Linked DNA regions of Euzebya rosea. The protein of the gene in region 2 interacts with the protein of the main gene of each other region in a pairwise test. Links are inferred from orthologs where the notes say so. Each region holds a gene or a part of one and is shown on either strand. Other genes may lie near its edges. The genes, in order: rplA and thrS.

Region 1 (12,959 bases), on a different replicon or contig from region 2:
GCCAGACCGCGACCCTCAGGCGCACGATGAGCGACACAACCAACACCGGCGGACCCGAGCGCGCCAAGCGCACCGGTCCCGGCCAGTTCATGAAGGAAGTCCGCGTGGAGCTCCGCCGCGTGGCGTGGCCCTCGCGTCAGGAGGTCGCCCAGTACTCCCTGATCGTCCTGGCCGTGACCCTCGTGCTCGGCGCCATCATCTTCGGCCTCGACCAGCTGTTCGGCCAGATCGTCTTCTGGATCTTCGGATGAGTGCGGACGACGTCGAGGACCTGCAGGCTCAGGCGACCGAGGACGACGCTGCCGACACCCAGGCAGCGCCTGCGGACGCTGCCGAGGTCGAGCCCGAGGCAGAGGACGCCGCTGACGCCGATGCCGACGCAGACGACGAGGACGGCGACGACCTCGACGACCTGCTGAGCGCGGCTGGTGTCGACGACGAGTCCGACGAGGACGCCGACACCGAGGACGCCGAGACCGAGGACGTGTCCGCCGAGGCCGACGCCTCCGACGCCGACGAGGCCGCGGAGGAGGAGCCCGTCGAGGTGAAGCCCAAGCGCTTCGACCCGATGCGCCTTCCGGGCGACTACTACGTGGTCCACACCTACGCGGGCTACGAGAAGAAGGTCCAGGAGAACCTCAACAGCCGCATCCAGTCCATGAACATGGACGACCGGATCTACGACATCATCATCCCGACGGAGGATGCGGTCGAGATCAAGGGCGGCAAGAAGCAGCAGGTCAAGAAGAAGGTCTTCCCCGGCTACGTGCTGGTGCGCATGGACCTCGACGACGAGTCCTGGTACGTGGTCCGCAACACGCCGGCCGTGACCGGGTTCGTCGGTCCCCCCGGTGCACGCCCCGTGCCCCTCTCCCGCGCCGAGGTCGAGAAGATCCTCGTCCAGCCGGAGGAGGAAGAGGAGACCACCAAGACCAAGAAGACGACGGTCGACTTCGACGTCAACGAGAACATCCGTGTGACCTCCGGCCCCTTCGCCGACTTCACCGGGACGATCTCGGAGATCAACGCCGACCAGGAGAAGCTGAAGGTCCTCGTGTCGATCTTCGGTCGCGAGACCCCCGTCGAGCTGACGTTCGACCAGGTCGCCAAGCTGTAGCAACCCCCCGATCCAGGGGCCAACGCCCCCGACCCCCGATCCGTGGGAGGGCGCGAATCCCTCCGCCACGTGCGGAAGCGCCCACTCGTACCACGAAGGAGACACATCATGGCAAAGAAGGTCATGGGCCTCATCAAGCTCCAGATCCCGGCCGGCCAGGCCACCCCGGCGCCCCCCGTGGGCCCGGCGCTCGGCCAGCACGGCGTCAACATCATGGAGTTCTGCAAGGCCTACAACGACAGGACCCAGGCCCAGGCCGGGAACGTCATCCCGGTGGAGATCACGGTCTTCGAGGACCGCTCCTTCACCTTCATCACCAAGACGCCGCCGGCGGCCAAGCTGCTGCTGAAGGCCGCCAACCTCGAGAAGGGGTCGGGCGAGCCGAACCGCAACAAGGTCGGCCAGATCCAGCGTGACAAGGTCCGCGAGATCGCCGAGATGAAGATGCCGGACCTCAACGCCAACGACATCGACGCCGCCACGAAGATCATCGAGGGCACCGCCCGCTCGATGGGCCTCGTCGTCGTCGACTAGCAGGCACCGAAGACCCCGATTCCGACGTGGGAGGGCGGCCAGCGTGCCGTCCGCCTGCACCACTCAGGAGACACACCAATGGCAAAGCGTGGAAAGCGTTACGAGGCCGCAGCGGCCAAGATCGACCGTGACAAGGTCTACAGCCCGTCCGAGGCCATGACCCTCATCAAGGAGACCACGACCGTCTCCTTCGACCCGACCGTCGAGGTCGCCCTCCGCCTGGGCGTCGACCCGCGGAAGGCCGACCAGATGGTCCGGGGTTCGGTCATCCTCCCCTCCGGCACCGGCAAGACCAACCGCGTCGCGGTGTTCGCCGAGGGTCCCAAGGCCACCGAGGCCAGCGAGGCCGGTGCCGACATCGTCGGTTCCGACACCCTCGTGGAGATGATCGAGGCCGGCAACCTGGACTTCGACGTCGTCATCGCGACGCCGGACCAGATGGGCAAGGTCGGTCGCTTCGGCAAGGTGCTCGGCCCGCGTGGCCTGATGCCGAACCCCAAGACCGGCACGGTGACCATGGACGTCGCCAAGGCCGTCGGCGACGCCAAGGGCGGCAAGATCGACTTCCGCGTCGACCGGCAGGGCAACGTGCACGCCGTGATCGGCAAGGCGTCGTTCGCCGCCAAGGACCTGTGGGCCAACTACAACGCCCTCATCGAGGAGCTCCAGCGCCTTCGTCCGGCGTCGGCCAAGGGTCGCTACATCCGCAGCATCGCGGCGTCCACCTCGCAGGGTCCCTCGATCCGCGTCGAGCCCCGCAGCCGCGACGAGTGGGAAGCCGACGGGGCCGTGGCCTCCGAGGCTGCAGCCACCGCCTAGCGCGAGAGGAACACCCCAGCCGATGAGCTGGACCAGTCTGACGGCCGCCCAGCAGGATTCCCTGCTGAGGCGGCCGTTCGACCATTTCGCCCGGTACCGGCTGGCGGCGGAGGTCATCTCGGCCACCGTCGGCCCGGATGCCCGCGTCCTGGACCTGGGCGGCGGCCCCGGATCGCTCCAGGCCTTCATGCCGGACGCGACCGTGACGTCCACCGACCTGTTCCAGCCGAGCGAGTGGTTCGAGCAGGCACCCCGGCTGGTGCTGGCCGACGGCGCGGCGCTGCCGTTCGCCGATGACGCCTTCGACGTCGTCGTGTCGATGGACACCCTCGAGCACGTCCGTCCGGAGTCGCGGGCCGCGTTCCTGCGCGAGACCGCACGGGTGGCCGCAAGGTGGGCGTTCGTGCTGTGCCCGTTCGAGGCGCCCGGTGTGGCCGACGCCGACACCGCGCTGCGGGAGTACGTCGCCAACCGCTTCGCCCCGGACATGCCGACGATCGCCATCCTCGACGAGCACCTCGGCTACGGCCACCCGGACCTGGAGGCCAGCCGCGCCCTCCTGGAACCCTTCGGCCCGGTCGCCGTGATGCCCAGCGGCCGCATCGACCGCTGGTTCGCCGGCATGCTGACGTTCTTCCACCTGCTGGCGATCGGTGACGACGAACCAGTCGAGGTCACGCAGCGCTTCCTCAACCGCGCCTTCTACGAGGCCGACATCGCCGAACCGGCCTACCGCCACGCGCTGCTGCTGCGGACCGGCGAGGATTCCTCGACCCCCGAGGAGGTCATCGCGCCGTTGCTCCGGCGTGCGGACGCGCACGCCCATCGCGACGCCGACCTCGACCTGTTCCGCGTCATCCTGCAGGAGGCGCTGGTGCGGTCCACGACCGAGGCGCGACGCGACCGCGCCGAGGCGCTGGCCCGGCTGGAGGACGTCAGGAGCACCGCCGTGGAGGCCGCACGGGCTGACCGGGATGCGGAGATCGCGGCGTTGCGGGCACAGCTCGATCGTGTCAAGCAGGACGCGAGGGCACACCGGGAGGCACACGAAGCCGCCGTCGCCCGGGCGGAGGCGGCCGAAGCGGAGCTCGACGCCGTTCGCGGGTCCCGCAGCTTCAGGGTGGCGCGGACCGCTGCCGGCGCCGCGTCGCGCATCGTGCCCGGCAAGCGGCGGTAGTCCCACCCGACGTCTGGATGTTGGGTGACCGTGGTCACCGGCCGTAGGATCAAGGGAGTGCTGGATCCCTCCACTTCGCCGCCGTCCGATCCCACGTCCTCCGTCCCCTCCACGGCCGCGACGGACGGACCACCTGCCGTGGCATGGACCAGCCCGACCGCACAGCTGATCGACCCTCGCTTCTCTGCGGTCGCACGCGCCTTCGAGGCCCTGTACCGCAAGCCGCGCGACGGAGGTGGGGCGCTGGCGGTCTACCTGCACGGCGAACCCGTGCTGGACGTGTGGAGCGGCTTCGCCGACGTGCACTCCGGCCGACCGTGGCGGTCCGACACCATGGCCATGTCGTTCTCCACCACCAAGGGCGTCACGAGCACCCTGGTCCATCGGCTCGTCGCCAGGGGCGTCCTCGACGTCGACGAACCCGTCGCCACGTACTGGCCGGCCTTCGCCGCCCGGGACAAGCACGACCTGCTCGTCGCCGACGTGATGACGCATCGCTCGGGCCTGCACCGGGTCCGCGGCATCGCCGAGGCCAGCGGGGACCTGCTCGACCATCGCCGCATGGCGGACGTCCTCGCCGGGCGACGTCCCGAGGACACCCGCGGGGTGCCGGCATACCACGCCATGACCTACGGCTACCTGATCGCGGCGATCGTCGAGGGGGCCACGGGCCGACCCTTCGAGGCCGTGCTGGCCGACGAGGTCCGTCGCCCGCTGGGGCTCGATGGCCTGTACATCTCCGCGCCCGTGGACCAGCACCAGCGGATCGCCCCGTTCTTCGAGACGATCGCCCCGTTCGGCATGAGCCTGTCCGCCGTCGGGCACTGGGTGAAGAAGGTCGACCGGTTCCGTCCGTTCGTCGATGCCCTGCTGCCGCACGGCTTCGACGAGATGATGAACTCCCCGGCGATGTGGCAGGCCACCATCCCGGCGGCCAACGGCATGTTCACCGCCCGGTCGCTGGCCCGGATGTACGGGGCGCTGGCCAACGGCGGGGTCATGGACGGCGAGGAGTTCCTGCCCCATGACGTGCTGCAGGAGGCCGGCCGGGTGCGCACCAAGGATCGCGACCGGGTCCTCGGGTTCCGGATGCGCTGGCGGCTGGGCTACCACCAGGCCTTCACCGCCGACCGCCGCAACCAGCCCCGCATGGCCTTCGGCCACTACGGCCTGGGTGGCTCGGGGGCCTTCGCGGATCCCGAGACCGGGCTGGCGATGGCGTTCGTCACCAACAAGCTCGGCCGCGGGTCCACGCCGGTCGCGGACTTCCGGTTGCCGAGGCTGGCCGCGGTCGCCCTGGCGGCGGTGCGAACGCCCTGACCGTGGTCACGCCTCCTCCACGACCACCAGTCCCTGCATCCACGGATGCGGCGTGCAGTAGTAGGGGTACTCGCCGGCCTCGTCGAAGGTGAAGGCGAACGTGTCCCCGGGGGCCATGTCGCCGGAATCGACGCGCCCGTCGGGATCACCCGCCCGGCCGTCGGAGGATCCGGTGGTCACGGTGTGGGGCAGGACGTCGTCGTTGGTCCACGTGACCGTCGTGCCGACGGGCACGACGATCGCCGGTGGGTCGTAGGCGCGGTCGCTGTTCTGGGGGTCGAACGCCCCGTCGGGGATGCTGACGGTGTCGGTGGCCACCGGGTCCGGGGTTGCGCCGTCCGTGGCGGGCGCCTCGGTCGCGCCGGTCGTGGCCGTGGCCCCGATCGCCGCGGCGGCCGTGCTCGTGAACAGCTCGGCGTTGTCGCGGCCCTCGATGACGACCATCCCGAGGGCGCCCTTGTAGAAGGTCCGGACCAGGGCGTGGTCGACCAGGATGACGGTGCTCGGGACGAGGCCGACGAGGTCGACGACGGTGCCGCCCCCGGCCACGACCAACGTCGACTGGGAGCCGCGGATCGGGGTGTTGACCTCGTGGGTGGCGGCCTCGGGCCACACGGCGTCCCAGTGGCTGCCGATCGGGTGGAAGTTGGAGTCCAGGTTCAGCCCCTCGTTGACCATGTGGATGCGGGCGCGCTGCCCCACCTCCATGCGAAGGGCGTTGTCGCCAGTCAGCGCGTCGGTCCTGCCGTTGAAGGTGACGTAGCGGGGGTCCTCGGCCATCAGGGCGTCGCGGTCGAGCTCGGCGATCCCGTCGCCGTCGGGCTCGCCGACGTACCACTCCGACTGCATCACCGCCCACTCGTGGTCGGTGTGCGGCATGGGTGTCTCGGGGTCCACCACGAACATGCCGTACATGCCACGGACGATGTGCTCCGGCACGTCACCGAACGCGCAGTGGTACATGAACGCGCCGGGGTACAGCAGCCGGACCTCGATGGTCGCGGCCTCGCCGGGCAGCACCGTCAGCGCCTCGGCGCCACCGCCCTGACCGGTCACGGCGTGGAAGTCGATGTTGTGGGCCATGGAGTTGCCGGCGAGGTTGGTCAGCCGGATGCGCGCGACGTCGCCGACGCGGCCGCGCAGGACCGGTCCGGGGGAGCCGCAGACCACGTCGTCGCCGGCGACCCGGTAGCCCCACATCATCGTGCTGACGTCGTTGGCGGGGTCCAGCGGGCAGACCCCCTCCAGGACCTCCAGGTCGACGTCGAAGACGGCCGGTTCGGTGCGCGCTGCGGCCGGGGGCATCTCCGGGGCGTAGGCGGTGTGGCGCTCGGAGGAATCGGCCACGGGCAGCGAGGCCCGCGGGACGAGCTCGGGGTGGATGGAGGGCAGCTCGTGACCCGGTGTCCACGTCAGCGCCGCCAGGGTGGTGGCGGCCGCTTCCTCGCTGGCCATGGCATCGGCGGCGCTGCGCTCCTCCGAGGACATCGCTGAGCAGGCCGCGGCACCGGCGCCGATCACCAGGGCGCTCATGACCTCGCGTCGACGGAGCATCGGTCCGGTTCGTTCGGGCATGGCGCGTACCTCCCTGGGGGCGACCGCCGGATGCGGCCCTGATGACAGTGGACCGCCGTCGGGCACGTCGGAGGAGGGGCGATCGACCCCCCTGGGGCGGGTCCTGGGTCCTCCTGTCCGGGTTCGATCCTGCGTCCAGCGGCAGTGGAATGGCCGATCGGCACGTTTCGCCGAACGCAGCGTGACCGAGGATGGGAACGTGGCCGCTTCCCCGCCCCCGCCCCCGTCCGCACGCCCCGTGCCGGGCGTGCGTCGCCGCGTCCTGCTCGCTGGCCTTCTCGTCGTGGCCCTCGCCCTCGTGCTGCTCGCCGGGGAGGCGCTGGTCGTCGGACGGGCCGAGTCACGCATCGCCAGCGCCGTCGCCGACCAGCTGGCCGTCGACGTCGAGGTCGACATCACCTCGCGGCCGGCGGCGGTGGGGGTGCTCGCGGGCAGGATCGACGCGGTCAGCCTGACCGCGACCGACGTACCGCTGGAGGGGCAACCGGTGACCATCGACACGCTGGAGGTCGACGCCAGCGGGATCACCTTCGACGGGGACGAGGTCACCGATGGGGCGGCGACGTTCCGGGCGGTGCTGGCGGAGGATCAGGTGCGCGCGGCCGTCCCCGTCCTCCTGGCTGGCCTGCTCGTGGTGACCGACGACGCGCTGGTCCTCGACGCCGGCCTGCTGCGCGTCCCCCTCGCCCTGTCCGTCGTCGACGACGCGCTTCGCGTCCGGCCCGACGGCGCGCTCGCGGAGGCTGCGGGCGCGCTGCTCGGCGACCCGGACGGCTTGGTCGATCCGATCCCGCTGCACAGCCCCGACGGTGTCGTCGTCACCGGCGTCGTCGTCGAGCCCGAGGGGCTGGTCTTCACCGGCACCCTGGACCCGGTCGTCCTGTCGCGCTGAACGGCCACCCGATCTCGTCGCGAGACGGGCGGCCGGGGGCCGGGAGTCGAGCTGGTGGGAGCTAGCTGGCGACGGCCAGCAGCGCCTCGCAGGCGTCAGCGCATGCGGTGCAGGCCTCGGCGCACTGCTGGCAGTGGTCGTGGTCGTGGCTGCTGCACTCCGCCGCGCACTCGCGGCAGGTCGCGATGCAGGCCTTGACGATCTCGCGCCAGCTGTCGCCGTTGGGTCCCGGTCGGGACAGGATCTCGGCGGTGGTCCGGCAGATCGCCGCGCACTGGGTGTCCAGGTCGATGCAGGTCACCATCGACGCGGGGTCGTCACCGTGCAGGCAGGCATCGGCACAGGTGGCGCACGTCTGGGCGCAGCGCAGGGCCGCGTCGATGGCGGCCGCGAGCTCGTCGAGGTCGAAGGTGTCGCGGGACGGATGGGTCGTGAGCATGTCAGCGGTGGTCATGGGGGATGTCCTACCCCGGACCCGCCGGTCGCCAACCGTCCCGCCACGGGGACCTACTGGCTGTCCGGCTCGCACTCCTTGACGTTCTCCACGCCGATGAAGCGCTGGATCTCGCACGCGGTGGTGGGGACGGGACCGGCGACGGCCGGGCCCGCCAGGACGGCGACGAAGAGGGCGGACAGGGCGAGGGCGAACACGCGGGACATGGAATGCCTTTCGGCTGGATTGGATGGGTCGTCAGCTGGTTCGTCGCCGGGGCGCGATCTCCTGCTCGACGATCCGCGGCATCGCGCCGTGTCGGGAACTGCGTCCCCGACGCCGGAGCCCGTGGTCCAGCGGTATCGTCGGCAGGCGCCGGCTGACGGCCACCGGTCGACCCTGCACGGCGTCCCGACACGAGGGGGTGTGCGTGACCACCTACGTCTCGGTGCTGGCCGGGTTGCGGCTGACCGCCGGCGTCCCCCTGCCCCTGCAGGAGCGCATCGCCGCGCGACTGGTCCCCCGACGGCTCGAGGGGGGTCGATGGCTGTTCCGGCAGGGCGACGTGGGAGAGGCCCTGTACCTCGTGCGCAGCGGACGCCTGGAGATCGTGCGGTCCACCGGCGGCGACGCCCGCGTGGTCGCGGTGATGCAGGCCGGGGACTCCCTCGGTGAGCTGGCGCTGCTGTCGGGCGGGACCCGTTCGGCCGGGGCCAGGGCGGTCCGGGACTGCGAGCTGCTGGCGCTGCACCAGCGCGACGTCGTGCCGTTGCTGTCGGATCCGGACTTCGCCGGCGCGATGCTCGGCGCCCTGACTGCCATGCTGCGGGCCGACCCCCCGGCGCGGGACGCGACCGCCCGGCGCACCGTCATCGCAGTCCTGGCCGACGACCCCCCACGAGGCTCCGCAGTCACCGCCGACCTCGCCGAGGCCATGGCGGCCGAGGGGATCCGCTGCGCGACCCTGGTAGATCCGCCGACGTTCGGCCACGACTCCCGCGACCTGCCGCACCGCATGTCCCGGCGGCTCGATCAGCTCGAGCGCACCCACGACGTGGTCCTGATGGACGGCGGTCCGCCGCGGGAGGACTGGGCACGGACCTGCGCTCGCCAGGCCGATCGCGTGGTCCTCCTCGTCACGCCGGCGACGGCCGTCCCCACCGACCGGGACGACCTGTCGGGCAGCGACCTGGTGATGCTCGGGGACGACCGATGTCCTCCGGCAGTCCTCGACGCGTGGCACGCCGCCGTCGCGCCCAGGGCAACCCACCGGGTCCGTGACGGGCACCGACGGTCAGACCTCGGTCGCCTCGTGCGACGGTTGACAGGGCGGGCGCTCGGGCTCGTGCTGTCCGGCGGCGGTGCGCGGGCGCTGGCCCACATCGGCGTCCTCGAGGCGCTCGAGCAGGCGGGGATCGTCATCGACCGGTTCGCCGGCACCTCCATGGGGTCCTTCGTCGGCGCCCTCGCGGCCACCGGCCGCAGCGCCGCGGACATCCGCGAGGTCGCCACCCGCGAGCTGGTGGACGCCAGGCCGTTCCGCGACTGGACGGTTCCGCGCACCGCCCTGATCCGCGGCGAGGACGCCGAGCGGATGCTGCAGCGGGTGTTCGGTGACCTCGACGTCCGGCACCTGGCCCGACCCTTCTTCGCCGTCAGCGCATCGCTGGACCGAGCCACCAGCGTCGTGCACCGCCGCGGGTCGCTGTGGGATGCCGTGGCCTGCTCCATGTCGTTGCCCGGCCTGGCCCCTCCCCGCTGGTGGGAGGGACAGGTCGTCGTCGACGGCGGCGTGCTGGACAACCTGCCGGTCACGACCATGTGCGCCGAGGACGAAGGCGAGGTCCTGGCCTCCGACGTCACCATGCGCCGCCTGCGGGACCGCGCAGGATCCGACGCCCTGCCGACCATCGTCGAGACGCTGACGGCCACGATGGCGCTGGCCAGCCACACCGAGGTCGACCGCGGCCGTCGCGCCGCACGCCTGGTCATCGACCCCGTGGTCGACCGGCTCGACCTGCTCGACTTCGGACAGATGGAGCTGGCCGTTGCCGCCGGCAGGATCGCCACCGAGCAGGCGCTGGAGGCCGCCGGCGACCTGCGCCGACCGGCCGCAGCAGCCCTGTTGCCCGACGCGGCCCGGGAGTAGCATCGGGCGATCAGAGGGCGTGGCTTTCCGGAAGGGGAGCGCGATGGCGAGCAGGCAAGGCGCTGCGGTTCCGCGGATCGTGTGCATCGGCGGTGGCTACTGCGCGCTGTTCCTGGTCAAGGCGCTTCGCCGGGCAGTGCGCCGGGGTGACGTCGAGCTCGTCATCATCAGCCGCACGAACTTCCATGCCTTCCACGGCTTCGTCGGCGAGATGTTGTCGGGACGCATCCAGCCGCAGGCGATCCTCTCGCCAGCCCGCCGGGTCTTCCAGCCTGCCCGCTTCATGAACGCCGAGGTCACCGCCATCGACCTCGACGACCAACGCGTGACCATCTCCCGGTTGCTCGACGGCCGCGAGCAGGTCCTGGACTACGACCACCTCGTCGTCTCCGTGGGCGTCGCCGACGACGTGGACAGCTACCCCGGCCTGCGGGAGCACGGGCTGCTGCTGCGCGACTACCGGGACGCCTGGCACACCCGCAACCACCTGCTGCAGATGATGGAGATGGCGGCCATCGAACCCGACCCCGTCGAACGTCGACGACTGCTGACGGTGGTCGTGGCCGGCGGCGGCTTCGGGGGCGTCGAGGTCGCCACGGAGCTCGACGAGTGGGCCAGCCGGCTGTGCCGAAACGAGTTCACCGACGTCGACCGGGACGAGGTGAACGTCGTCCTGGTCCACGGTGGCGACCGGATCCTCCCCGAGCTGCATGGTCGCCACGACCGGCTCGTGGACAAGGCCGAACGCTTCATCGCCCGCCGCACCCGCCTCGACGTCCGCACCGGCACCCGGGTGGTCGGCGCGACCGCCACCGACGTGCGGCTCGACGACGGCACCTCCATCCCGACGCGGACTGTCATCTCCTCCACCGGCACCGCCTCCAGCCCGCTGCTGGACCAGCTGCCGGTCGAACGCGACGAGCGCGGACGGGTGATCGTGGACGAGACCGTCGCCGTGCCGGGGACGACGGGCCTGTGGGCCGGCGGCGACTGCGCTGCCGTGCCGCACCCCAGGGGCGGGACGTGCCCGCAGCTGGCGTTGTTCGCGATGATGCAGGGCTGGCGGATCGGCCGGAACATCCTCCGCGTCGAGGCCGGTCGACCACCGAAGCCCTTCGGGTTCACCGAGCTCGGCGACGCCTGCGCGCTCGGACGGCGCCACGCCGTCGCACACCTGCGCGGCGTCCCCATCACTGGCTTCGCCGGCTGGGTCATGTGGAAGGTGTTCCTGCTGGCGTTCGTGCCCATCTGGGACCGCCGGCTGCGCCTGCTGCTGGACTGGTCGCTGACGCCGTTCACCGGCCGGGAGATCACCCAGCTGCCGCTCGACGACGCCGTCGGGCTGGACCGGGAACGGTTCGAGGCCGGTCAGGTCGTCTTCGAGCAGGGCGAGATCGGCCGCAAGCTGTACCTGATCTGGGAGGGGCGCGTCGAGGTCGTCCGGGACGGCCGCGTCGTGGCGACGCTGGGGCCCGGCCAGCACTTCGGCGAGACCGCGGTGTTCGAGGAGGTCCGGCGGACCGCCAGCGTCCGCGCCCTCACCACCGTCGAGGTCGTCACGATGGGACGGTCGGGCGCCCGCACGCTGTCGGAGACGCTGGAGTCCTTCGGCGACGTGGTGCGGATGCGCCCCACCGGCCTGCCGCCCGACCCGATCAGCGTCGAGGTCACCGTCGACGCCGTGGCCGACGAGCACCCGGCCACGGTCGTCGAGGCACACGTCAAGGAGCACGAACCATGAGCAGCGTCGTCGAACCCTCCGCCCCCGCAGTGTCCGCCACCGCAGTCTCCGCCCCCGCCCTGTCCGCCGCCGCCATGGCCACGTGGGTCGTCGATGCCGCCTGGGAGGACGGTGACCGGATCGTCACCGCCGGCGACCCCGGGGACAGCTGCCTGTTCCTCGACGATGGGGTGGTGCGGTTGGAGGTCCCCGGGGAGCACCTCGACACCGATGTGGTCCTGGGCTACCTCGACGCCGGGGAGATCCTCGGCGAGATCGGCCTGCTCGACGGACGGGCCCGGTCGGCCACCGCCATCGCCGAGGGTCCGGTGAGGGGGCGCTGGTTGACCCGCGACGCCCTGTCCCGCATGACCACGGAAGCGCCCGGCCTGGCCGTGGAGGTCGTGCGGACGATCGCGACGGACCTGGCCGGCAAGCTGCGGGCGACCAGCGGTCGGCTGGCAAGCGTGCTGGAGTCCGAGGCACCGGACCTGGTCGTGGAGGAGACCGTCGCCCGTGGTGTCGCCGCCCAGCACGCCCTCGACGCGATCCCCGAGGACGTGATGGACGCCGTCCTCGCCGACCTCGCGACGGCGTTCGGCGAGGCGTCCGCGGCGCTCGCCGCCAGGACGGTCGAGGTCACCCACATCGGCCGCGTCGACCACAAGACGATGAAGAACGCCTGGGCGGCGCTGGGGGTGCACCACTCCATGCAGGGGGCCGTCGGCCGTGGCCCGCTCGGCGACAACGACACCGCCACCGTCACCGACGTCGCCGCGCCCGTGGGGGTGGTGTTCGCCATCATCCCGGTGACCAACCCGGTGGCCACCGCGATGTTCAAGGTGCTGTCGGCGCTGCGGTCGGGCAACGCGATCATCCTGTCCTTCCACCGCATCTGCTTGCCGCTGGCCGACGAGGTCGGGGCGATCGCGCATGCCGTCCTCGGCCGCCACGGCCTGCCCGTCGACGCCGTGCAGTGGGTGCGCGAACGGGCCAGCCGACAGCGGACCGCCCGCTTCATGGCCCACCCCGACGTCGCGCTGGTCCTGGCGACCGGCGGCCCCGGCATGGTCCGGGCCGCCTACTCCTCGGGGACCCCCGCGATCGGGGTCGGCCCCGGCAACACCCCCTGCTGGGTGGCCGCCGACGCGGACCTGGACCAGGCCGCGGGGTCGATCATCGCCTCCAAGAGCTTCGACAACGGCCTGATCTGCGGCGCCGAG
Region 2 (16,396 bases):
ATCCGGGCGGTCAGCGCCGACAGCGGGCGGGGGAAGGCGGCGGTGTTGCGGTCCAGCCAGTCGCCGATGTCGGCCTGGTAGCCGTCGTCGACCTGCACGACGTCGATCGGCAGGTCGGCGGCCACGGCCGCGTCGACGGCGGTGACGACGTCGGCGTCGGTGACGTGGGGGCCGTGGCAGTACCAGGAGCACCAGCCGGGCGCCTGCGGACGGATCCGGACGTCCAGCTGGCGGCCGAGGGCGTCCCCCCAGGCGGCCAGGGCCGAGGGGATGTCCCCGTCGTGCTCGGTGATCGCGACCTCGCCGTTGGCGGTGACCCTGATCCGGTCGCCGTCGACGGTGGCCCGGATGGACGGCATCCGTCGGTGCGGGTCGTCGGTGGCGATGATCGTGGAGGGGCCGTCGGGGTCGGGCTGCACGACCAGCAACCCCTCTCCCTGCATGCCGTGGTCCGGTGCGGGGGTCTCGGGTCGGTAGGCCATGGTCTGCCAGCGGGGACGGGCGGGCCGGGGGCTGGTGGCCGTGGCCCGGTGCACGCCGGCGGGGCTCCACGACTGCCAGCCGTGCTCGTAGACGACGGCGCGGTCGGGTGTGCACGGCATCTCCGCGACCTCGACGAAGCCCTCGGTCGTGGTCTCGGGGTGCGCGGGGGTCTGGCTGGTCATCGGTGGGCTCGTCCTTCTGCGGTCAGCGACCCCCTGACGTCGACGGTGTCGACGGCGAGTCCGGTCGCGCGGAGCTCGGCGACCACCCCGGACGGGGCCTGGTCGTCGGTGATGAGGAGGTCGACGTGGTCGAGGTCGCACACCTTGGCGAGGGCGACCTGTCCCAGCTTGGTGCCGTCGGCGACGACGACGCGGTGGGCGGCGGCCCGGATCATGCGGCGCTTGACGGTGCTCTCGGGCAGGTTGACGTTGGTCACCCCGGCGGTGACGTCGACCCCGTTGCAGCCGATGAAGGCCAGGCGTGCGTTGATGTGTTCCAGGACCAGCCCGGCCAGCGGCTCGACCAACGAGTGCTGCTTGGGGCGCAGCGTGCCGCCGGTCACCACGACGGCGATGCGGGGGTGGGCGACCTCCAGCTCGAGGGCGATGGTGATGGAGGACGTGAAGACGCTGACGTCGGTCAGGTCCTCGCGGGTGGCCAGCTCCTTGGCGATCGCGGTCGTCGTCGTGCCGACGTCGAGGATGATGGAGTCGCCGGGCTCGACCATGTCGACGGCCCGGGCGGCGATGGCCCGCTTCTGCAGCTGCGCGGTGGTGGCGGTCTCCTCGAAGGTCCGCTCGGGTTCGGCCATCGGCCGGGGAACGGCGCCACCTCGGACGCGCTTGAGGAGGCCGCGGTCCTCGAGGTGGTCGAGGTCGCCGCGGACGGTGACCTCGCTGACCTTGAACGCCTCGGCCAGGTCGGCCACGCGCACGAACTCGCGCTCGCGGAGCAACCCGACGGTGCGGTCACGGCGGATGCGCGCCGGGGTCGGTTCGTGGTCGTCCGGCTGCTCGGCACCGTCGCTGCCCATGCTCGCCTCCTCGGTCGTGGTGGGGTCGCCCGCACAGCCCATCCGGCTGCTTGTGGAACGGGTTGTGAAACCTTACGTTACGCGCCCCAACGAAAGGACGTGCAACGTGCGACGGGTGACGGCCTGGGCCCCCGGTCGGGTGAACCTGATCGGTGAGCACACCGACCACACCGACGGCCTCGCGCTGCCGATGGCCCTCGACGTCGGCGTGCGCCTGGAGGGCGAGGTGGGCGGCGACCGCGTCCAGCTGCGTTCCGCCGACGCGCCGGTGCCGGTGGACATCCCGGCGGACGGCTCCTCGGCACCGTCCGACGGCTGGGGTCGGTACGTCGCGGCCGTCGCCGCCGAGCTGCATGCCCTCGGGCGCCCGCCGGTGGGCGTGGTCGGGACGGTGTCGTCCACGCTGCCCCAGGGGATCGGCCTGTCGTCGTCTGCGGCGCTGGAGGTTGCGGTTGCGGTTGCGCTGCTGCGCGCGGCCGACCGTGCCCTTCCGGCGGTGGAGGTCGTCCGGGCGTGTCGCCGGGCCGAGCACGCCGCCGTCGGCGTGCCGTCGGGCGTGCTGGACCAGGCCGCGTCGGTGCTGTCGCGCAGCGGTGCGGCCCTGCTGCTGGACTGCGCCGACCTCTCCCACGAGGACGTGGCCCTGCCCGACGGGATCGCGGTGCTGATCATCGACTCAGGGGTCACCCGGCAGCTGGAGGGGTCGGGCTACGCCACCCGTACCCGCGAGCTGGGGGCGTCCCTGCACGTCCTCGACGGCCGGCGTCCCGCGGACGTCGCAGTTGCGGAGCTGGCGGCCTTGACGGCTGGCATGGACGACGTGCCGGCCCGTAGGCTGCGGCACGTGGTGACCGAGAACGACCGCGTGCGGGCCACCGTCGCGGCCTTCGCGGCGGCCGACCTGGGCACGGTCGCGACGTTGTTCGCCGACAGCCACGCCAGCCTGCGCGACGACTTCGAGGTGACGGTGCCCCAGACCGACCGGCTGGTCGACCTGCTGAAGGACAACGGTGCGCTGGCCAGCCGCATGACCGGCGGTGGCTTCGGTGGCGCGGTGATCGGGCTGGTCCACGCCGACGAGGCCGACGCAGTGGCCGAGGCGACCCTGTCCGCCTACGGCCGGGCGTACCCCGACCTGCGGGCCCGCACCGTCCTGACCCGGCCGGGCGCCGGGGCGGCCGAGCAGGCCGCCGACGTCCTGACGCCGTGACCGCCACCGATCCCCTCACCCTGGTCCAGGGCCGCATGCGGGTCGTGGTGGACCCGGCGGCCGGCGGACGCCTGGCGTCGTGGTCGGTCGATGGCCGCGAGCTGCTGCTCGGGCCGGACCCGTCGCGGGGGCCGATCCACTGGGGCTGCTACCCGATGGTCCCCTGGGCCGGCCGGGTGCGCGACGCGCTGATCGCGTGGGAGGACGAGCAGGTGCGGCTGCCCCACCCGGCCGGCGACCATGCCCTGCACGGCGTGGGCTACCTGATGCCCTGGACGGTGGTGGGCCACGACGCCGACCGGGTGGACCTGCGGCTGGAACTACCCCGGACGGATCGCGACGTGGAGGGATGGCCCTTCGGCGGGGTGGTCGAGCAGACGGTGACCGCGGTCGAGGACGGGGTGGCGCTGTCGATGACCGTGACCGCCGGCGACCGGACGATGCCGTTGACGGTCGGCTGGCACCCATGGTTCGTCCGCCACCTCGACGGGGTCGGGGCTCGGGTGGCGCTGGCGGCCGGACGCATGCTCGAGCGCGACACCGACGGGCTGCCGACCCACCGATGGACGACTCCGTCCGCCGAGCCGTGGGACGACTGCTTCACCGACCTGTCCGCCACCCCGGCGGTCGTCTGGCCCGGGCTCGGGCGGGTCGAGGTGACCAGCGACCTCGACCACGTCGTGGTCTTCACCGAACACCCCGAGGGGGTCTGCGTGGAACCCCAGTCGGGCCCGCCGGACGAGGCCAACCATGCCGAGCCGCGGGTGGTCAGGGCTGGTGAGTCGTTCCGTTGCACCGCGACCCTGCGCTGGACGTCCGGCTAGCTCACCGGTGGCCAGCGGTCGGGGTGCCCCGGGTCACTCGGCCGCGTCGAACGCGGGCTTGAGCATCGCGTAGGTGTCGGCCATCAGCTGCGGGAGGACGCGTGTCTGGCCGATGACCGGCATGAAGTTGGTGTCGCCGCCCCAACGGGGGACGACGTGCTGGTGCAGGTGGTCGGCGATCCCCGCCCCGGCGACGGTCCCGAGGTTCATGCCGACGTTGAACGCGTGGGGGCCAGCGGCGGCCTTGAGCGCCCGGATGGTGCGCTGGGTGAGGGCCGCGATCTCGGTGACCTCGTCGTGGCTGAGCGCGGCGTAGTCGTCGGTGTGGGTGTAGGGGATGACCATCGCGTGGCCGGGGTTGTAGGGGTAGGCGTTGAGCAGCACGAACGCGTGCTCGCCCCGGTGGATCACCCGCTCGTCGTCGCCGTGCTCGTCGGCCAGGCAGAACGGGCAGCCGTTGCTGGAGCTGTCGGGATCGGTGACGTACTCCAGCCGCCACGGCGTCCACAGCCGGTCGTACCGGTCGATCCGCGGGTCCAGCGGGTCGGCGTCCGGGTCGGTCCGGTCGGGTGCGGTGCCGTGGGGGTCGCTCGTCACGACGCAGAGCCTACTGACCCGGCCGACCCCGAGGCAGCCCCTCCCCTCCTCGAGGGCGGCACCCCCTCCTCCCCCGGGTGGCCGTTCTCCCCAACCGGATGGAATCGCCTCCTGAATCGGGCATCCCGTCGTGGCGTGGAGGCGATTCCGTCGGATGTCCCCGTCGGCGGATCCTGACCCACTTCCGCCCCTGCGACGGGCCGGTGGGGACGGTTCCGTCACGGCCGGCGTCGCTGACCTGCGGAAACGGCGTCGCGTCGCCGTCGCCGGGGACGAATCCGTCAGGGAGTGGGGACGATTCCGCCGTGGGGGCGGGCTGTTCCGGCGGTCGATCCGGGTCGACGCGGCCGTGCTGGTGGAGGCGATTCCCACCGCCGGCGGAGGCGATTCCATCCGGGGAGGGGGGCCGGGGGGGGCAGGCGAGGGAGGGTCAGCCGCCGAAGCCGGGGACCAGCGGGTCGAGGCGGGCCAGGAGCTCGACGGCGATGCGGCCGCCGAGGTCGTCGCGGCCGTCGATCTCCACGACGACGAGGTCGCCGTCGGCCACGACCGTCACGCTGTCGGCGATGGCGCTGGAGTCGAGCTCGGAGATGCGGGCCACCTCGGCGCGGGGGTCCTCGATGCCGACGGCGGCGGCCACGACCTGCGGCCCCTCTCCCACCTCGGGCAGCGAGCACACCATCGTCGTGCCGACATCGTCGGCGTACACCGTGACGCCGTAGCAGCCGCGTTCGTCGGCCAGCGCCACGAGGCGGCGGACCGGCTCGACGTCGGCCATCGTCGGCCCGGTGCCGGACAGCGCATCGATGCCCGTCGACACCGTGCTGAGCCCCAGCACGCCGTCGACGACGGTCAGGGTCACCGGACGGCCCAGCTGGTCCAGCGGGTGGGGATCCTCGAGGGAGGGCTCGAGGTCCTCACCCTCACCGAGGCGCCACGGCGGGCCGTCCTCGCCCAGCACACCGGCCATCGCGTCGACGTCGATGCGGCCGGCGCCGACCGTCGTCTCGGTCGGCGGGGCGGCGGCGTGCACGACCCAGTCGAGCTCGTCCAGGTTCCACCCGGCGACGGCGGGCAGCTCGTCCAGCAGCGCGGCGCCGAGGGTCTGCACGAACCGCGGCAGCGGCACCGCCACGGGACCGGCGCCCACGCCGGCGAGCGCGACCAGGCTGTCGGTCGGGTCCCCACCCGACGCGGGCCACTCGACCCCGGCCAGCTCCGCCGCCGCGGCGAGGTCCCCCATGGTGACCTCGACGGACTCCTCGGCGGGATCGATCAGGGGCAGCAGCGCCAGCCGCTGCTCCCACTGACCGGCGTCGACGCTGGCCCCGGACTCGACGTCACCGGACTCGCTGCTGGTCCCGCTGCACGCGGCAGCGGCCACGGCGAGGCACAGCACGAGGACGACCCATCTCCAGTGCATGTCCTCAACCCCTCGGCCGGGCCGGCAGCGTCACTCGGGCTGCGGGCCCACGCGCTTCTCGGCGACCTCCAGCGACAGCTCCTCGGCGAAGTCGTCGAGGGGCACGCCCTTGCGCTGGTCACCGTAGCGCGGCCGGATGGCGACGGTGCGGTCCGCAGCCTCCTGCTCGCCGACGATCAGCATGTACGGCACCTTGTTCGCCTGGTGCTTGCGGATCTTGGCGCCCATCGTCTCGTCGCTGGTGTCGACCATCGCTCGACGACCGGTGCCGATCAGGTAGGCCTCGACCTCGGCGGCGTAGTGCAGGTGCGCGTCGCTGATCGGGATGACCACGGCCTGGGTGGGGGCCAGCCAGGTCGGGAACGCCCCGTTGAAGTGCTCGGTGAGGACCCCGAAGAACCGGTCGAGCGAGCCGTACAGGGCCCGGTGGACCATGAAGGGCCGCTCGGACTCGCCGCTGTCGTTGGTGTAGCTCAGGTCGAACCGTTCGGGCAGGTTGAAGTCGATCTGGATGGTCGACAGCTGCCAGGCCCGACCGATGGCGTCGGTGACCTGCACGTCGATCTTGGGGCCGTAGAAGGCGCCTTCGCCCTCGTCGACCACGTAGTCCAGGCCGATCTCCTCCAGGGCCTGCTCCAGCGCCTTCTCCGCGTGGGCCCAGCCCTCGTCGGTGCCGACGGTCTCGGCCTTGGCCGGCCGGGTCGACAGGGCGATCCGCGAGGGGGTGTCGAACCCGAAGGCCCGCAGGACGTCGAGCGCGAACTCCATGCAGCCCCGGGCCTCGGCGACGACCTGGTCGGCGGTGCAGAAGATGTGGGAGTCGTCCTGGGTGAACCCGCGGGCCCGCAGCAGGCCGTGCACGGTGCCGGACTTCTCGTAGCGGTACACCGTCCCGAGCTCGGCGAGGCGCAGCGGCAGGTCACGGTAGGACCGCTGCTGGGACCGGTAGACCAGCACGTGGAACGGGCAGTTCATCGGCTTGGGGTAGTAGTTGGTCCCCGCGCCGTCGCCGGAGGGGTCCATCTCCATCGGCGGGTACATGCCGTCGGCGTAGAAGTCGAGGTGGCCGGAGGTCTCCCACAGCTGCGACTTGCCGATGTGGGGGGTGTAGACCGGCTGGTAGCCGCGACGACGGACCTCCGCGCGGATGTAGTCCTCCATCTCCTGGCGGACGATCGCCCCGTTGGGATGCCACACGGCCAGGCCCTGCCCGAGCTCCTCGGGGAAGCTGAACAGGTCCAGGTCCCGGCCGACCTTGCGGTGGTCGCGCTTTCGGGCCTCCTCCTGCTGGTGGAGGAACGCCTTCAGGGCCTTCTTGGACTCCCAGGCGGTGCCGTAGACACGCTGGAGCATCTTGTTCTTCTCGCTACCACGCCAGTAGGCACCGGCGACCCGCTGGAGGGTGAACGCCGGGATCCACTTGGTGGTCGGCACGTGGGGGCCACGGCAGAGGTCCTGCCAGTGGCCGCCGTCGGGCTTGTCGTTGCGGTAGATCGTGATGCCGGAGTCCCCGGCGGGGGCGGTGGGGTCGTCGGCGGCGGCCTCGCCGTCGGTGATGATCTCGACCTTGTAGGGGTTGCCCTCGAAGGCGGCCAGCGCCTCGTCGGTGGACACCTCGACCCGCACGAACGGCTGGTCCTCCTTGACGATCTGGACCATGCGGCCCTCGATCTTCTTCAGGTCCTCCTCGGTGAAGGGCACCTCGGGATCGAAGTCGTAGTAGAAGCCGTTCTCGACCGGCGGGCCGATGCCGAAGTTGGTCCCCGGCCACAGGTCGGTGACGGCCTGGGCCATCACGTGGGCGGCGGAGTGGCGGATGATGAACCGCCCGTCGTCGGAGTCCGCGGGGATCGGCTCGACGGACTCGCCGTCCTCCAGCACCCGGTCCAGGTCGACCATCGTTCCGTCGACCCGGGCCGCGACGACCATGCCGCGGATCGCACCGAGCGACTTCAGGGCATCCTGCGCCGTCGTGCCGGTGGGGACCTCCGCGGTGGCATCACCCGGTCCGTACACCTTCATCACGTCCGACACGTCAGCTCCTTGGTTTCCTGTGGTTGGGCAGGGCGGCCAAGGATAGCGAACGGGCTAGACCCTCCGGACCAGCGCGTTGCACGACGGGCAGCTGGCCGATGCCTCCCCTTCGGGCAGCGCGACACGGTCGTTGCAGCCGACGCAGACGATGGCCGGCCCGCCGACGTCGATGCGACGGCCGCATGCATCACACACCACGGTCGTGGCCCCTTCCAGCACGGTCAGGTCGTACCCGCAGCCGGTGCAGTGCCGGCGCTCCCCCGTGGCGGTCGGCCGCTGGTAGGCGTGGTCGAGCTGCAGCCGTTCGACCAGGACCTCCCCGTCCGCGGGGTCCAGCGACGGGAGCCACCCCTGGGCCAGCCCCGAGCGGAACAGCCGGTCGGCGACCACGCCGGGCATGGCGTCGGGGTCGAGGGTTCGTACCGCCGACCCGTCCAGCAGGACGCGGGTCCGCTCGGCCTGCTGGAGCAGCACGTCGACGAGCGGCCAGAAGGTCTCCGCCACGACGCGGGGGCGGGTCCGCTCCCCCGGTGTCCGGCCGGTCATGGCCTGCAGGCCCATCGCCGCGAGGTTGCCGCCCGTCCAGCGCAGCTTCTGGGTCAGCCCGATCACGCGGTCCTGCAACGCCGCGTGGGTCGCATCGAACGTGGTCAGCACCGCCAGCTCGGTCTGGTAGGTCACCCACCGCTGCCGGTAGGCATCGTCGTTGTAGGCCCTCGGCGGCACCGTCCACGGCGTCCAGGCCGCCTGGGCCTCCATCAACGTGTGGGTCAGTGCCCGGAAGGTGTCCACGTCGCCGGCCCGGCCGGCTGCCATCGCCGCGGGCCGCAGGCGGTTGCCGACCCGCGCGAACGTGGCGACGTCGGGATGGCTGTAGGCCTCTGCCATCGCCTGCTTCAGGTCGTAGTCGGTGACCTGCCCGCAGAAGTCGCAGTACAGCATCGGCCGGACCGACGGCAGCTCCTTGCCGCCCCCGCAGGCCGCGCAGATGGTGCGCTTGACGAACTCGCTGGGCTCCGGCAGCAACGCCGTCATGTCCATCGACCCCATCGCCCGCCGGATCGCCGCCTCCGCGGCGTCGATGTCGACGTCCGACACGGTGGCGTCGACGGGCATGGACGCCTGCTGCAGGGCGTACCCCTCCCACTTGTCGCGCTCGGCCGCGACGTGGGCTCGGTACTCCGGCGTCTGCTTGGCGCGGAGGTGCCGACGGATGGTTCGGAGGGCCTCGAACATGGCCGCACGGTACCGAAGGCGACACTGTCGGGGGAAGGGGTCGGCCGGTGATCGGTTCCCCCGCGAACGGGTTCGTCGACCGTCCCCCAACGGGGAAACGGCCCCGACGATGTCGGGGCCGTTCGGCGTCAGCGGGGCGTTCCCCGAGAGGCGGTCAGCAGTCGTCGCCCTCGCACCCGTCCGCCCCGAATTCCTCCGAGACCGGCTCGTCGTACGCGTCGTCCCCGTAGCACTCGTCGCCCTCGCAGCCGTCGCCCCCGAAGGCGTCCGGGTCCGGATCGCCCTCGGGGTCGTACTCGGGGCCGTCACCGTGCCCGTCGGAGTACTCCTCCGCCGGGTAGGTGTTGCCGTACTCGTCACACGCCAGGCCGTTGGCCTCGAGGGTCTCCGGCGACGGGCACTCCGCGTCGTAGGCCTCGTCGCCCTCCGGGTCGTACTCCGGCCCGTCACCGTGCCCGTCGGAGTACTCCCCCGCCGGGTAGAGGTTGCCGAACTCGTCGCACTCGAGCCCCTCGGACTCCAGCACCTCGGGGGCAGGGCACTCGGCGTCGAACGCGTCCTCCTGCCCGTCGGCCCCGAAGGCGTCGGGGTCGGGGACATCATCGTCGACCGACCCCGGGACCCAGTCGGCGCAGTTGACGTTCCACGTCTCGATCGCCAGCCCCGTCGCCGCGTCGACCGCCTCGGCGTCGACATCGGCGTCCTCGGTGAAGACCAGCGCGTCCGTGGCCAGCAGCTCCAGCCCCTCAGCGAGCTCCTCGTGGTCGTCCCCGAGCTCGGCGATGATGGTCTGCACGTCGTCGAACAGCTCGATCTGGGCGTCGAGCTGCTCGTCGTCCTCGATGCCGTCGGCCTGGATCAGCAGGTTGGTGACGCGGTCCAGCGCCGGACAGAACACGTCGTCGTCGACGCCCGTCACGCGCAGGTCCGGCTCGCCCTCGGGCTCCGTGGCCTCCTCCTCCGAGGCGGTCTCCTCGGTGGTGGCCTCGGCCTCGGACGGCTCGGCGTCGCTGACGGCAGCGGTCTCGCCGCCGCCGCAGGCGCTGAGCACCACGACCATCAGGAGGGCGGCAATGACGCGCAGTTCTCGCAAGGTGATCCCCGTTCAGTTGAAGGCAGCGAAGACTACCCAGCGTACCCGAGGGCCCACCCGGATGGGCGGATGGTGGGGCAGACGGCGGACCGAAGTCGCAGGGCGGGGCGGCCGCGGCCTACGCTGTACCGGCCGGAATCAACGAGCCCCCCACCGGCCCCCACAGGAGGAACCCGGATGCCCGAACCAGTCATCGTCGCCGTTGCCCGCACTCCGATCGGACGTGCCGGGAAGGGCTCGCTCGTCGACATGCGGCCCGACGACCTGGCCGCCATCGCCGTCCAGGCGGCCATGGACAAGGTCCCGGAGCTGGACCACCACGAGGTCGAGGACCTGCTGCTTGGCTGTGGCCTGCCCGGCGGCGAGCAGGGCTTCAACATGGGCCGCGTCGTCGCGACGCTGCTCGGCTGGGAGACCGTCCCCGGCGCGACGATCACGCGCTACTGCTCCTCGTCGGTGCAGACCATGCGGATGGCCGCCCACGCGATCAAGGCCGGCGAGGGCGACGTGTTCGTCACCGCCGGCGTGGAGACGGTCAGCCGGTTCGTCAACGGCTCCTCCGACACTGGCCCCCACAACGAGAAGTTCGCCGACGCCGAGGCGCGGACCGCGTCGATGGCCGAGGACGGCGCCGACTCGTGGGCCCCGCCCGAGGGGCTGCCCGACATCTACATCCCGATGGGCCAGACCGCGGAGAACGTGGCCCTGCTGAAGGGTGTGTCCCGGGAGCGGATGGACGAGTTCGCTGCCCTGTCCCAGCAGCGTGCGGTGGAGTCGCAGAAGAACGGCTTCTTCGACCGCGAGATCACCCCGGTCGACCTGCCCAACGGCACCACGATGACCCAGGACGACGGTCCCCGGCCCGGCACGACCGCGGAGAAGCTGTCGGAGCTCAAGCCCGTCTTCCGTCCCGACGGTCGTATCACCGCCGGCAACGCGTGCCCGCTCAACGACGGCGCCGCCGCGGTGGTCGTGATGTCCGACACCCGCGCCGCCGAGCTCGGCATCCAGCCGCTGGCCCGGATCATCTCCACCGGCGTGACCGCCCTGAACCCCGAGATCATGGGCCTGGGTCCCGTCGAGGCGTCCAAGCAGGCGCTGGCCCGCGCCGGGATGACCATCGACGACGTCGACCTCGTGGAGATCAACGAGGCCTTCGCCGCCCAGGTCATCCCCTCCGCCGACGACCTCGGCATCGAGTGGGACAAGCTGAACGTGAACGGCGGCTCCATCGCCGTCGGCCACCCGTTCGGCATGACCGGCGCCCGGATCATGAACACGCTGCTCAACGGCCTGCAGACCGCCGACAGGACGATCGGCCTGGAGACCATGTGCGTCGGCGGTGGCCAGGGCATGGCCATCGTCGTGGAGCGCCTCCACTAGACCGCACGACCCGGCGCCAGGGGCCCGCCGACCGGCGGGCCCTTCTTCATCCCCCGAACCGAGCCCGATAGGCGGTGGGGGTGGTGCGCAGGTGGCGGCGGAAGTGGTGCCGCAACGTCACCGCGGCACCGAACCCGACGGCCCGGGCGACCTGCTCGACCGAGGCGTCGTCGGCCAGCAGCAGCTCCTGCGCCCGCGCCAGCCGCTGCTGTACCACCCATCGTCCGGGGCTGGTGCCCAGCGACCGCTCGAACCGCCGGGTGAGGGTGCGCGGGCTGACGTCGACACGATCGGCGAGGTCCGCCAACGACAGCGGCCGGTCGAGGTTGCCGACCACCCAGTCCTGGAGTCCGGCGAGCCAGTCCTCGGCCACCGGAGGGGGCGCGGACACGTACTGGGCCTGGCCACCGTCGCGGTGCGGCGGCATGACCATCCGGCGGGCGATCGTGGCGGCGACCTGCCCTCCCCAGTCGTGGCGGATGAGGTGCAGGCCGGCGTCGATCCCCGCCGCCGACCCGGCCGAGGTGAGCACGTCGTCCTCGTCGACGTACAGCACGTCGGGGTCGACCCGCACCCGGGGAAACCGGCGGGCCAGGTCCTCGGCGAACAACCAGTGGGTCGTGGCACGACGTCCGTCGAGCAACCCTGCGGCGGCGAGGGCGTAGGCGCCGGAGCAGATGCCGACCACCCGCCCGCCCGACGCCACGGTGTCGTGCAGGAGGCCGTGCACGGCGACGTCGAGCGGCCTGTCGTCCATGGGCCAGCCCGGGACGACGAGGGTGCCCACGCCGCGGGCGTCGTCCAGCCCGTGATCGGCCGTCACCGCGAACCCGCCGGTGGCCCGCAGCGGACCGGGGTCGGCGGCGACGACGGTGACGTCGTAGAAGCGGCCGACCTCGGGGCGGTCGAGGGCGAACAGCTCCACGGCGATCCCGAACTCGAAGGTCTTCAGGTGGTCGTAGGCCAGGATCGCCAGCCGGTCGTTCGGGCGATCGCGCATCAGCAGTCCCGCCCGTCCGGGCTGGAGCTCCACGGCGAGGGTGGCGTGATGTTGTCGATGGTTGACATCCAGCCACATGGTGCGCGCGGCCGGGCTCGCTGACAATGGCCGCATGCCCTACGCCACCGACATCCCGGCCGCCCCGGCCGCCGACCTTGTCCGCCACTACCGCGCCCGACTGGCCGCGGAGACCGACTGCAGCGACGTGCACGCGACCCTCCGGGACCACCCCGACCGCATCGTCGTCGTCGACACCCGATCCCCGGAGGCCTTCGCCGCCGGCCACGTGCCCGGCGCCGTCAACATCCCGCCGGAGAGGATGACCGCCGATGGGCTCGGCGCCCACGGCGACGTGCTGTTCGTCACCTACTGCTGGGGTCCGCACTGCAACGGCGCGACGAAGGGCGCCGCGCGCATCGCCGAGCTCGGCTTCCCCGTCAAGGAGATGCTGGGCGGCGTCTGGGGCTGGGAGATGGAGGGCTTCGCGCTGGCGCGACTCGTGGCGGAGGTGCCGGCGTGACGATCGCGGCCCTGCTGCTGTTCGACGGCTGTGACGTCATGGACGTCACCGGCCCCTACGAGGTGCTGCTGACGGCCAACCGGCTGGCCTCGCGCTGGGTGGTGGACGTGCCGTTCCAGGTGCGGACCGTCAGCCTCGACGGACGGTCCGTCGTCGCCTACGGCGGGCTCGGCCTGACCCCCTCCCACGGGGCGTTGCACGACAACCACGACGCGCACCAGCTGATCGTGCCCGGGCTGATCGACCTCGAGGCGGGGCTCGGGAACCGGGCGCTGCTCGACGGGATCGCGCGGGCCGGTGCCCACGTCGACCGGGTGGCCTCGGTGTGCACCGGCGCGTTCCTGCTGGATGCGGCCGGGCTGCTGGGCGACGGCGAGGCGACCACGCACTGGGAGGACGTCCCCGCCCTCGCCGAGCAGCGTGGCCGGGGCGTCACCCGTGACGACGTGCGCTGGGCCGTCGACGGTGACGTGGTCACCTCCGGCGGCCTGTCCTCGGGGATCGCGATGGCCCTGCACCTCGTCGAGCAGGTCGCCGGCCGGCCGCTGGCCGAGGCGACGGCGACCCAGATCGACTACGTTTGGACCCGCGAGCGGGGGTGACGGGCGAGGGCGCCGATCACTCGAAGGGCCACTGGACCTCGGTGAGCTGCTCGCCCTCCGGCACCTGGCTGGGGTCGTTTAGGTACAGCTCGCGCGCCGGGAAGCTCGGCGTGTGGCCGTGCTCGGCGATCCAGCCGGCCAGCACGTGGTAGGCGCCGCCGATCTCGTCGTACGCCCCGTGGTGCATGGTCGTGGCCACCGTCCCCCCGTCGACGACGCGACGAACCATGTCCCCGTCGACGGTGATGGGGCCGGCGGGCTCGGCGATCGGCAGGGCAACCTCGAGGTCGCCCGACTGCTCCTCGTCGATGACGTCGTGGTACAGCACGGTGGGTGCGCCGGCGAGCTCGGCCGCCGATCCCATGACGGTGGCGTACAGGGTGTGCATGGACTCCCCGATGGCCGTGCTGATGCCGGCCTTGTCGGTGTGGCGGCGGATGCTGACCACGGTGATCGGGTCGATGGTCCTGGTCGTGACGTCGTAGGGCACGAGGGGTTCCTTTCCGGTGATGAGGCGCTGGACCGTCGTCAGTCGTCGCTGCTGGACCCTGACCGACTCGGCGAGGCGCTCGCGATGCCGGTCGAGGAGCTTGTCGACCACGTCCGGTGCGGTGCCGTCGGCGAGCAGGGTCGCGATGTCGTCCAGCGACATGTCGATCCCGCGCAGCAAGCGGATCGCCTCGGCCTGCCTCGTCTGGGTCAACCGGTAGTACCGGTAGCCGGACGAGGGATCGACCTCCGCGGGTTCCAGCAGGCCGATGCGGTCGTAGTGCCGCAGGGCCTTGATCGACAGGCGGGTCATTCGGGAGAACCGCCCGATCGGTACCAGCTGTTCCATGACGTCGAGGATGGAGTCTCCCATCGTGGGAGGGTCAAGGGGACGATTCGGGTGGCTTCGTGGGCCGGTTACCCTCCACCGGCGATGACTTCCACGCCGCGCCCCACCCTGATCGTCCCGTCCGTCCTCCCGGCTGACTTCGCCAACCTGGGGAGGGACTGCGTCGCGCTGGAGGAGGCCGGCGTGGACCGCATCCAGTGGGACGTCATGGACGGCGTCTTCGTGCCGAACCTGACGTTCGGCCCGGACACGATCGCGGCCTGCCGTCCCCTGGTGGACGTGCCGTTCGAGGCCCACATCATGGCCGAGCGGCCCGAGGACATGCTCCCCCGCTACATCGAGGAGGCGGGCTGCGAGATCATCATCCTGCACCCCGAGACGCTCGGGCAGCCCCACCGTGTGTACCAGCAGGTCAAGCAGATGGGCGCCAAGCTCGGGATCGCCCTGTCCCCCGCCACGCCGCTGACCCACGTCGAGCACGCCATCGACCTCGTCGACGAGATCGTGCTGATGACGGTCAACCCCGGCTTCGGCGGCCAGGCCTACATCGCGTCGATGGAGCCGAAGATCCGCATGACCGCGGAGATGATCGCGGCCAGCGGTCGCGAGATCGACCTCGAGGTCGACGGCGGCATGAACGCCGACACGATCGCTGGCGCTGCCGGTGCCGGCGCCAACGTCTTTATCTCGGGCAGCGCCCTGTGGAAGTACGACAGCTTCGCCGAGGGCGTCACCGACCTCCGCACCCGCGCCAACGAGGCCCGCGGCCTCTGATCCACCCGGGGCCCGGTGGCACGCCGGACCGACTAGGCGATCGCCTATCCGGCCCGCTATAGTTTCCCGTCCCACCGACCGCTGGTCGATGAACTACGGGCTCGTAGCTCAGTGGGACGAGCGCTCCGCTCACACCGGAGAGGTCGCTGGTTCGATCCCAGCCGGGCCCACCACAGGCGCCCTGACGCCCACCACAGGCGCATCGACGCCAACCACAGGCGCACCGACGCCCACCCCAACAACGCCGATGTGCATCGCACATCGGCGTTCGTGTGACACGGGCGGGGAATCAGCCGACGGCGACGATGTTGCCGACCGTCGGGTGGGGCCAGCCGTTGGCCAGGCAGGCGCCGATGCCGCCGGTCTGCTGCATCATCACGGGGGCGAGCGTGCCCGGACGCAGGCAGAACTCGTGGCCGTACCCCAGGCCGTGCCCCAGCTCGTGGCTGACCAGGTACTGCCGGTACACGGTGACGTCGCTGTGGAACGGGGCCACCCCGGTGTTCCAGCGGTCCAGGTTGAGCATGGCGCGGAACCCGTCCCAGCACGACACGCGCCCGCCGGTGCGAAGGCCCACCCGGCCGCAGTAGTAGTCCACCGTCTCGGGACGGGCGACGACGACGCGAAGGTCCGCTGCCGCCGAGCTGCCGATGCGTTGCAGCGACCGGGTGCCGTCAGCGGTCCAGCCGCGCGGGTCGAGCAGGATCTCGGTGACCTCCGCCGCGACCGCGTCGACGTCCAGGCCGGTCGATCGCTCGACCTCGACGCTGAAGGTCCGCAACGGTCCGGCGCCCACCACGGGGCTGCTGCCCCCGGCGACGAGGAACCCGTCGCTGGAGACGCTGGTGAGCGGGGACAGCTCGACCTGACCCACGAACCGCAGGTGCCGTCGTGCCGTGCCGGCCCCGACCAGCGCGGTCACGTCGATCCGTGCCGGGGTCCCCGGTCCGGGCGGTTCCAGCGCCTCGGGAAGGCGGGGCCGCTGACCGCCGGTCCAGACGGCCCGCCCGTCCTCGACGGCGACGTCGCCGGTCCACTCGAAGCCGAGCAGGTCGACGTGCACCTCGGCCCGCTCCAGCGGGACATCAGCGGACAACGTGACCGACAGGCCGTCGGTGGCGTCGATCAGCGGTTCGACCCCGGGCTGCCCCACCCCGTCGACCCACTCGGCGTGCAACGCCTCGGCCTCGGCCGCGGTGCCGCCGACGAGGACGACACGGTCCGGCCGGTGCGCCGCGACCCAGGCGCGGCCCTCGTCCAACCCGAGCAGCACGGCCCGGTTGTCGGCGGCCGTGCGCAGCGCGACGACGCCGAGGTCGGTTCGTGCCGGGTCGACGACGACC

What was found.
Region 1: the proteins of thrS (region 2) and rplA interact in binary tests that used the Escherichia coli proteins (3 or more experiments, as listed by UniProt). The link is inferred for Euzebya rosea from one-to-one orthologs.

What each region holds. Positions count from the first base shown.
Region 1 is NZ_PGDQ01000006.1:7,820-20,778, forward strand. The notes cover bases 773-3,599. They hold rplA (50S ribosomal protein L1), read left to right. Parts: upstream 773-1,729; coding sequence 1,730-2,470; downstream 2,471-3,599. Other genes in these bases: nusG (transcription termination/antitermination protein NusG), read left to right, coding at 773-1,117; rplK (50S ribosomal protein L11), read left to right, coding at 1,226-1,651; CUC05_RS09155 (class I SAM-dependent methyltransferase), read left to right, coding at 2,493-3,599. Also shown: preprotein translocase subunit SecE, read left to right, coding at 27-251; more of nusG, read left to right, coding at 248-772; more of CUC05_RS09155, read left to right, coding at 3,600-3,647; CUC05_RS09160 (serine hydrolase domain-containing protein), read left to right, coding at 3,786-4,967; CUC05_RS09165 (plastocyanin/azurin family copper-binding protein), read right to left, coding at 4,974-6,542; CUC05_RS24610 (LmeA family phospholipid-binding protein), read left to right, coding at 6,742-7,434; CUC05_RS09175 (four-helix bundle copper-binding protein), read right to left, coding at 7,496-7,888; CUC05_RS24615 (hypothetical protein), read right to left, coding at 7,942-8,094; CUC05_RS09180 (patatin-like phospholipase family protein), read left to right, coding at 8,298-10,016; CUC05_RS09185 (FAD-dependent oxidoreductase), read left to right, coding at 10,060-11,757; CUC05_RS09190 (aldehyde dehydrogenase family protein), read left to right, coding at 11,754-12,959. UniProt on the Escherichia coli protein: One of the primary rRNA binding proteins, it binds very close to the 3'-end of the 23S rRNA. Forms part of the L1 stalk. It is often not seen in high-resolution crystal structures, but can be seen in cryo_EM and 3D reconstruction models.
Region 2 is NZ_PGDQ01000005.1:87,168-103,563, reverse strand. What follows is about bases 5,100-8,014. They hold thrS (threonine--tRNA ligase), read right to left. Parts: upstream 7,596-8,014; coding sequence 5,604-7,595; downstream 5,100-5,603. Other genes in these bases: CUC05_RS07620 (hypothetical protein), read right to left, coding at 7,662-8,014; CUC05_RS07630 (hypothetical protein), read right to left, coding at 5,100-5,573. Outside these bases: CUC05_RS07660 (glycoside hydrolase family 36 protein), read right to left, coding at 1-665; CUC05_RS07655 (DeoR/GlpR family DNA-binding transcription regulator), read right to left, coding at 662-1,519; galK (galactokinase), read left to right, coding at 1,626-2,729; CUC05_RS07640 (aldose 1-epimerase), read left to right, coding at 2,726-3,553; CUC05_RS25530 (HIT family protein), read right to left, coding at 3,587-4,093; more of CUC05_RS07630, read right to left, coding at 4,581-5,099; more of CUC05_RS07620, read right to left, coding at 8,015-8,843; CUC05_RS07615 (hypothetical protein), read right to left, coding at 8,998-9,936; CUC05_RS07610 (acetyl-CoA C-acetyltransferase), read left to right, coding at 10,114-11,319; CUC05_RS07605 (helix-turn-helix domain-containing protein), read right to left, coding at 11,366-12,319; CUC05_RS07600 (rhodanese-like domain-containing protein), read left to right, coding at 12,432-12,839; CUC05_RS07595 (DJ-1/PfpI family protein), read left to right, coding at 12,836-13,441; CUC05_RS07590 (MerR family transcriptional regulator), read right to left, coding at 13,458-14,303; rpe (ribulose-phosphate 3-epimerase), read left to right, coding at 14,364-15,053; CUC05_RS07575 (DUF3152 domain-containing protein), read right to left, coding at 15,343-16,396. UniProt on the Escherichia coli protein: Catalyzes the attachment of threonine to tRNA(Thr) in a two-step reaction: L-threonine is first activated by ATP to form Thr-AMP and then transferred to the acceptor end of tRNA(Thr). The rate-limiting step is amino acid activation in the presence of tRNA.